2 regions of the Paenibacillus sp. MB22_1 genome follow, and region 2 is predicted to be linked to the other one. Evidence: riboswitches for the same ligand, from Rfam matches in the RefSeq annotation. Region 2 holds a riboswitch; the other holds the start of a gene.

Region 1 (4,382 bases), 200 kb from region 2:
AAGCTTAAGAAATAGCCCACGTACGGAACGTTAAATCCGGTATAGACGCCGGTCACATTCGCGGGGTGCACCAATTCCGAATCGGCGGAATCGTTATTATCGCCTTTCGTCCGGTACAGCACCTGGCCGTTTTGTTCGTCCTGTGTCACCTCGATGATGCGGTGGGTAATCAGCTTGTTATCGCCTGACCGGAAGGTGATGACGTCGCCGACGTTGAAACGGGTCATATCGCCGCCCGGCTTAATGGCCGCAACGGAACCGGTAGGGATGGAAGGCTCCATCGAGCCGGACAAGACCGTTTTCAGCTGATAGCCGTAGAAGTTCGGTTCGCTGCCGGAAATCTTTGAGAGGACCACCGAGCCTGCCACGGTAAAAAAGGCAACCGCCATCAGGAACGTCAGCGCGTTTCCTAACCATTTACGAATACGCATGTTATTCACCTACTTCTGAAGGAATCGCGTCCTCATTCTCGTCATCGTCATCCTCTTCATCCCCGTCGTCGTTCAAATCGATGGGCAGTTCATCCTCCGGTTTCGTCAGGATAAGACTGTCCAATGGATTTGGCTGCTCGGGGGGCAGCAGAGGTTCTAGCCCCGGTGTGCCGCTGCTAGCCGGCGCATCCGGCGGAAGGGTTGCAGATTCATCCTCTGCAACACCATCTTCTTCTGCAGGAGGTTGGACTGCTCCATCACCGGAATCGCCCACCGTCGGAGGGGGTTCTTCCTCCAACTGCTTTAATCGTTCCAGCTCCGCCAGCCGCTGTGCTTCCGCTTCTGCCAACAGTTGAGCCCGCTGCGCTTCGAGACTGGAAATCTCGGCAGTTAAGCCTGCGATTGCCGATTCCAGAGAAGCATGTACGCTCTCAAAGTACGTGCGCTCTTCGCCGGCGACCGGATCGCTGAGGGCACTTAAATCATCGGCCGACCGGGACGAAAACGGGCTGGCAAAAGCGATAGCAACAAAGCCGTTGGTCGAGAGGCTAAACTCAGATTGATGGACGGAGCGCAGGTAGCTTAAGATCTCCTGTAACGTCCCGCGAAGCGGGCCGGATAGCAAACTGCTGCCCTTCAGGAGATCCGCAATCCGGTCAAGCACCGTAGTTTGCGTGAGCTCGGCACAATTCGGCTCCAGGCCGTTTAATGAAGTCAGTAGCCCTTGAATCACGGCGGTCGCTGCCGTGATTTCCTGCACCAGCTCTTGCCAAGTGGACTGATTCAGCGCCAGTTGCTGCTGCAGCTGCTGGATTGTGGCGTTCAGCTCGCTAATCCGTGCCGATAAGCCTTCGGCTGCGTCCAGCTGCAGGCTTGCGGAGAAATCTGCGGAACCTTCCGAGCTGACCGGTCCGTCGCCGCTGGAGTACACCGCATCGGTTGAAGACGGGGGCAGCGGAAGACTGGTGGCCGGATCACTCGCATTCGGAAGAGCCGGAGACGAGATCGGAGTTGTTGTATCTATCGAAGCGCGGATTAGGCTTGCTCCGATAAGTCTCCCTTTTAAGGAAGCGGCTCGGTTCAAATGCTCGGCCAACATCGCGAGCTGGCTTTCGATTTGGCTTGGAAAGACTCGGCACGCCTTGATTTCCGTGTTATCTTCGCGTGTGCTGGTGAATTCGCCGAAGGTTGTGCCAACCTGCTGAGAAGTCCACAAGAGCAGAGTTGAGAGAATTAATCCGGACTGCAGCGATTTGACCATGTTTTGCTTCTTCCGTTTTTTGCGTAGTTTACGGATTACTTCAGCTCGGGATCTTCGCAGAATAGTCGCTCCTTTCTAGGTATGGTCCGTTATGTTCGTTAATATGTTCGTTATTAAGAACAAACACCGTGATTTGAATATACCTGAAATGGTTAACGTTAGGAAAGGCGCAAATCCAGTGATTTGTTCTTAATAAAGAACATTTATCTATTGTTTTCTTTAAAAATCTGACTAATTCACGGGATTTCACGATTTATTGTTCTCTATAAGAAACAATTCCTAGTACTTGACAAGCGGTGGTTCAATATGACAAGAACATTAGGGATTAAACAAAAAAAGCTAACCTTTTCGATGAAAACGGTATGCCGAACTTACGTGGAATGACATACTTTTCAAATTTGAGACGTTATAATAAGTACCAAGATGCATACTGACTAAGGAGATCCATTGGCATCAGAAGCACCAGATAAGGGTAAACCTGTTGAAAAGCAGGGGCACAAAGTCTCAGATCTAAGGTAGGAATACTAAGATGGCTGGACTGCCTGGGGACAAAACCAAAATAATGATCTTAGGAGGAGATTGTTGTTGAAGAAGTCCGCCCAGGTTATTTCTTATGATCGGTTCCCCGGAAACGTTGACCCGGAATGGGTGATTTTGCTCGCCATGGCAAAGGAGGAGGGGGTCTCCATTGATGAGGTTCGGCGTTTTTTAGCCGGAGATCGCCCTTATTTAAAAGAGTGGCATTTACATAACAAATAGATGATAAAGAAGAGGGAGTAAAGGGCCGCCCCATCAGGGGGACGGTTCTTTTTTGTGCTTATTCCGGCGTAAAACATTGTCCCGGCGAGGCTCAGGAAGAAAAAGGGAGATTTTTGTAAGCTGGGGGCGATTCAGGACGGCGTCTTTTATGCTAAAATAGAGGAAGTCTATTTGTACGTGATAGGGAAGGAGCGATGAAGCCGTGCGCATGAACAACATGCTGCATTTTACCGAAAATCACCGTTATTGCGTATACCGTGACTTCGGACTCAGTCCCGTCGATGGCAAAATGCTAGGTTTGATCTATCAACCGATGGTCGGGGCGTTCGCGATTTCGCTGTACCGGCTGCTGGTAGAGCATGTTCCTCAGGAGCAGGTTGGATATTCGGACGTCGAGCAGCAGCGGAAGCTGTTCCTGACCCTTGGCCTCGATCCAAGCGAGAAAGGGCGGAAGTTTCTCATCGAGCAGACTTCCCGGTTGGAGGCGGTGGGGCTGCTTCAGACGAACCGGCTCTATGTTCCGGACAGCGACGATTATATCTACGAATATGAGCTTCAGGCACCGCTGGCGCCGGCGGAATTTTTCCGGACCCAGCACCTGACTTTGCTGCTACGAGACAAGATCGGGAAATTCGCGGTCCTGTCTCTGCGGGAGCAGTTGTTCCGCGGAGAACCGGAGGCGTGGTCAGGGGTTGGCCTGAATAAGGAAAATATTACGGTTCCGTTCTATGAGATCTTTGAGCTGAACACCCATTCCATTGATTACGAGCTGGAGCAGGCGATTGCCGAGACGTCGATCGCCAGGCAGCCGGGGCTCAAGCTGGCTTTGGAAGAGGATGCGATCAACTATGCGGACATCATCCTGCGTTTTCCGCGTGAGTCCCAGAATCGCTCCTTCGTTGAGGCGCTTCGCTTTGACCCGGAAGGGATGGGCGTGGTGAATTATGTTGCCCGCAAGTACGATTTAAGCGTCCAGGATATTTGCCGGCTGCTGGATGAAGACGGCGTCTTTGATCCGGGCGGCGGGATTCTGCTGGATGCACTCCAGCACAAGGCCAACCTGCAGTTCCGCCAAGGCAAGCGCCGTCAGGAGGAACGCGAGGTAGCTTACGGCAAAATCGTCGCGTTGCGCGGCGAGGAGCCGAAAGCGGCGGCCGCTTCCGCTCAAGCGGGGAACGTGGCCGAGGAGGTTGCGGTACAGATGGAGTATTACGTTGACGTACCGCCGCAATTCCAAAGCAAATGCGATATTCACCAATATAATATGATGCTTCGCAATGAGCCGTATACCCGGTTACTGAAGACGTTCTTTCCGGGATCGATTCCGGACAACCTGCTGGACATTTTTGAGAAAATCGATTTGAACTACAAGCTGCCCGGCGAAGTAATCAACGTACTGATCCATTATTTGATGTCTTTGCTCACTTCTGGCGGGGAGCAGCGGATCAATCGCAATTTCATCGATGCGATCGCAGCCAACATGCTGCTTAAGCAGATCAACACGTATGAGCAGGCCGTACAATATATCCGCGACCAATCGAAGGTGAAGGAGAAGGTCAAGGAGAAGGCGGGCGGCGCCGCCTCCGGTGGAGGACGGGCGCGAACCTACGGCAGCCGGGGAGCGAAGCCGAAGCCGGAAATCCCGATTGTGGAACGGACTGGCCAGGAGACCGCCGTATCGGAAGAAGAATTTGCTGAGCTGATTAAGATGGCGGAACGCATGCAATCCGGAAAGCATAAAAAAGAAGTCTGAATCCGTTTAGGCTTGGGGAAGGAAGGTGACACAACCAATGGAATCACTTGGGGAACTGCTTACGCAGATGAAAAGCACGCAATTCAAACAACGCTCCGAGGAGCTGACCGCACGTCTGATGAATGACCCGCTGGTAAGGGAACTCCGGGACCAACATCCGGAGCTGGAACAGGAGCAG
Region 2 (4,382 bases):
ATCAGCAGCACAAACCAGAGAAACAAGATCAGTATCGCGGACAAAACATAGATACTAAAGCTTAAAAGTTTAAATACCCTTGATTGTGAGGCAGGGATAGATAGCCAGTCGTCAGATTTCAGTCGACGCTGGTTACGCATTCCTGACTGGTTGTTTGACTAACAAACAAAAAGAATAGCACCTACCTGTATCGGTTAAAGGTGCTATTCCCGGTTTTCTATATCAATACACATGGACTTTATAATATTCCTTTCAATTTTGCTTTTTTGGCAGCTTCTCTACCGGTGTGAACCTTTAATTTTCGAATCACTCGGTTTACATGCTTTTTGACCGTACTTTCCGTTATATGCAAATGTTCCCCAATTGCGGAACGGGTATGACCATTATGAATAAAACGGAGGATTTCAACTTCGGTTCGCGTCAAATTTTGGCGCATTTCTTGTTGCTTCATTCGAACAAATTCGGATCGAAGCACGCCTGCAGCCGAAGCATGAATGGAGGATAGTCCCGAATGTGCAGCTCGAATTGCCTCCGGAATATCTTCGAGCGCCGTTTTGACAATATAATTGAAAGCACCGTTGCCGAACGCCTCGGAAACGATCTCTGCCTGGTCTAATACCGTAAGCATGATGACTTTCGCCTTACTCATGTAGACAATTTCGAGCGCTGCGTCAAGCCCGTCTGCCTTTTTCCCATCCAACACTACATCCAATAGTACCACATCAATGTCTAACATACTGACAATGCGAATTGCATTGACTTTCGTCCGAGCCGTTCCGACCAAAAACAAATCTGGTTCTCGATTCACCGTTTCGGATATATATTCGTTCCACACCGGATCGTCTTCCACCAATAATACTTTGATCTTGCTCATGGTCTCCCTCCCATCGGTTCAATGGCGGTGAATGACGAATGACTCTTTGGATGGGAAAATGAAGCGTAAATGTCGTACCGATTCCGATTAGACTTTGTACCTCGATGGATCCTTGATGGTGACGCATGACTTCATGACTGTAGAATAAACCCAATCCATCGTTCTCTTCGTTCGACTTGGTTGTAAAATGAGGTTCAAAAATATACGGCATTGCTTCCGGAGCGATGCCGCAACCGGAATCACGAACAGAGATATCCAGCGTTTCTTGCGACAGTCTCGATGTTATTGTCAGACACCCTCCTTCGGACATCGCTTCAATGGCATTATAGAAGAGGTTCTTCATGACTTGCTGCACGTGAACAGAATCACAATGCAAAACAATCGATTCATCCAATTTTTTTCGGACGATAAGATTCTTGCTGCAAAATTCTCCCGTCAAGCTATTCAATAGTTGCTCAACGAGTTCATTTATAATGCATGACTGCTCGTACAATACCAACTGTTGTGATGAATTACGAAAACGGAAAGCTATTGCCATAATCCGCTCGGTAGCATCGATCAAATGAGATGTATCCCGATACAATTCCTGTTGCTTGGTTCGTTGGGCAAGATAAAATATACGTCTGGCTGCAATCTGTATTTTTCCAAGTTCACTTTTTAAAGCATGATAGAATTGAAATGTAAGCGGAGTCTCCCCATATGGCTCTGGGGATGTGGAATACTTCTCCAATCGGATTCGGACGCCCAATACACCGTAACGTACAACAAATACAAAAAAGCAAATGCACACGGCTGCTAAACCAGCACGTTTGGTATCAAAGGGCGGGTGGAATTGGAGCAAAGGCAGAATATAATCGAAAAGCAGTACAAAACCGATCGACGGTACAACAATCCAACAGACCACACGGTGTTGCTGCCTGATCCTCTCATCAACTTCACGGTATGCCAACCTCAAGCATGGCACTGCTGCGGTAGCGTAATAAATCATTGCCCAGAACGGTATCCGTGTATCACGTGAAGCCTCTGAAGGTAGAAGAAACATGATCAGAACCGGTATCAGTGCCCCAACGATTATGGAGCGCTTCCAACTCTTTCGCCGTTGAAACCACCCCGCATAGCTCAAGCTGAACATCAATAATGAATAGGGAGGCAAGTATAAGGCTAAGAAGTAAAAAAAACCTTTTACCCACTCTAATCCGGCTATAATTGGACCATTTGCCAAGGGGACAAATACGGGAATTATCTTCTCATCTATGGCGATAGTCAACTCTCCGAGTACAGAGAAAAAAGCGACTGAACCGGCCCAACGATTTGGCTCTCTTCTCGGATGGGCGAATAGCAGAATGGCGGTCATCAGCAATAATGACAGTACAAGCACCACTTCAGTTCCCTCCCTCGATGAGGTTCCTCGGCTTATTCGGAATCGGACATAGACGACAAAAAAGACACGTACCCTAAACGTGCCTTTTCTCCGGAAGCCTGCCTTTTAGGGTAACCCGGCGATCATAGCCTTACGGCCGCAGACCCGTGGCTTTGCGTCCCCGTCTTTCGAGCGGGTTTGCCATTTTTCCTTCAGCTCATATTTATTTGGACAACCAATAGGAGAATAATTCATAACCCATTCGTCCATGGCGATGTTCGAATCCTTCACCTGACCTCATAATGTCATTTAACAGCCACCAGGTACTACCTACATAGATTTGACCTCAGATCCCTCCTCTTTTTCAGTCTTACTATAGGAAAAGTACTAGAAGCACAGTTTCGACCGAAAAACGGACCTTTATCCTAATAACCGAGCCGGAAAATATAGTCCAAATTCCTGTCTAATCCTCGCTTTATAGACATATTATACTAGAAGATTCCAACTTTTGCGAGAATATAGTTGCTAAAACTTTCCTTATTTATTTTCATTTTGGGTCACATTCATTCGAATTGGAAATATAGGTATCGAACAGCAGTGTCTTTTAGTTTTTTGTAACATGTGCAAACGTTCATACATAAATTAGAAGCAAAGAACGTCACCTGCTTTTTAACCCCTCGCCCTTTTGGCTTGGGGCTCTTTGTTTTTTCTGTAACAGGCCATCCGTACGCAAGTTTCGAATAGTCCCAATATCTTGGGCTGATTCGCCGACCTGTAGGCGTCAGCGAATCTGAATTATGTATCAAATAAATCATAAAAAGGGCGTTTGACTATAGGCATTCGCCGGATACAGACTAGGTATCTAACCATAGAATAATGTTGTAAAACAACTCAAACGGGAGAGATCGATCGGAATCAAGTTCTGAGTTGGCCAACAGTTACAAGTTTACTGAAGAAAGAATTGCGTATCGTAATATTTAGGCTGAGGATGTTTAAAAGATCGGAAGATTACAAAAATAATCAAAGTAAACACTAGAGCCCCCAACTTCTCGAAGTTGGGGGTACTTTTTGAGTCTGGACTAACTAAAAAGAACTTATGATCTTACTATCAGTAAATGATAGTCAGGCGACTCCTCTGTTTTAAGAACCTCTTGAATAATTGGACTATTAGGGACATTAGTGAAGCCCAATTTCCTTGCCAATCCAATACTCGCATCCGTGTTGGCATTTTCGATACAAATTCGGTCAAAACCTTTGTTTTGGGCATAATTTTTTAACCACTCGATCACTTTTGTCCCAATTCCCATCCGCTCAGGGACCAATGAAATAACACCAATCTCCGCTCCCGTAACGACAGCAAAACAACATGATCATTATTCCAAAAATAGAGAAAGCAACCGTGCCGCTTAAAACCTGTAAAGGTTACATCGCTTCAAGAAATCGGGTCTTAATGAATAAGTTTCGGCTCCTTAGGTATATGCGAACAAGCGTTGTACTCCCTGCTGATTATTTACTTTAAATGCAAAGAAAACCCTGATCATTGAATTATTCAACGATCAGGGTTTTTGTTTTAAGTATATGGTACCGGTGAGAGGACTCGAACCTCCACGGGTCTCCCCACTCGATTTTGAGTCGAGCGCGTCTGCCATTCCGCCACACCGGCAAAGTAAAAATATTCAATTCGCCTTGCTTGACTTGCATACTACATCGAGTTATCCTCGACACACCAGCCGCGTACAACTCGACCGCGTAACATCTTAACAAAAGCGCGGTCTTCCAAAATCGGCTGAATTTTGGGGAGTTTGGTGCGGGTCTACCGACAAAAGCGCGGTGCCCTCTTTGGAAAAACCTTATATATCAAGGAACGGAACGGTTTTACGCGCAAAACACAAGGCGCGTACAATTTTGAGTCGCGCGCGTCTGCCAATTCCGCCACACCGGCAAAGGGAACGCGCCCTAAGAGATTCGAACTCCTGACCTTTTGATTCGTAGTCAAACGCTCTATCCAGCTGAGCTAAGGGCGCGTATTAAGATGGAGCGGACGACGGGAATCGAACCCGCGACCCTCGCCTTGGCAAGGCGATGCTCTACCGCTGAGCCACGTCCGCATAATAAATATGAAACTGGTGAGCCATGAAGGACTCGAAC

The links. A riboswitch is a leader RNA that binds a small molecule or an ion and turns the genes downstream of it on or off. The one in region 2 is predicted to bind cyclic di-GMP.
Region 1: it holds a riboswitch for cyclic di-GMP, as region 2 does, so the genes downstream of both, ACL02P_RS12605 (anti-repressor SinI family protein) here and ACL02P_RS11630 (sensor histidine kinase) in region 2, are expected to answer to the same signal.

The regions. Positions count from the first base shown of each region.
Region 1 covers NZ_JBLADV010000002.1:207,276-211,657, reverse strand. The annotation lists gene sipW (signal peptidase I SipW) at 1-431, opposite strand, end outside; gene ACL02P_RS12610 (hypothetical protein) at 433-1,692, opposite strand; cyclic di-GMP riboswitch class I at 2,154-2,238, shown strand; gene ACL02P_RS12605 (anti-repressor SinI family protein) at 2,278-2,451, shown strand; gene ACL02P_RS12600 (DnaD domain protein) at 2,654-4,204, shown strand; gene dnaI (primosomal protein DnaI) at 4,242-4,382, shown strand, end outside.
Region 2 covers NZ_JBLADV010000002.1:10,553-14,934, forward strand. The annotation lists gene ACL02P_RS11620 (hypothetical protein) at 1-65, shown strand, start outside; gene ACL02P_RS11625 (LuxR C-terminal-related transcriptional regulator) at 239-835, opposite strand; gene ACL02P_RS11630 (sensor histidine kinase) at 723-2,255, opposite strand; cyclic di-GMP riboswitch class I at 2,362-2,447, opposite strand; gene ACL02P_RS11635 (GNAT family N-acetyltransferase) at 3,329-3,541, opposite strand; tRNA gene ACL02P_RS11640 (tRNA-Leu) at 3,814-3,897, opposite strand; tRNA gene ACL02P_RS11645 (tRNA-Arg) at 4,185-4,258, opposite strand; tRNA gene ACL02P_RS11650 (tRNA-Gly) at 4,268-4,342, opposite strand; tRNA gene ACL02P_RS11655 (tRNA-Lys) at 4,359-4,382, opposite strand, start outside.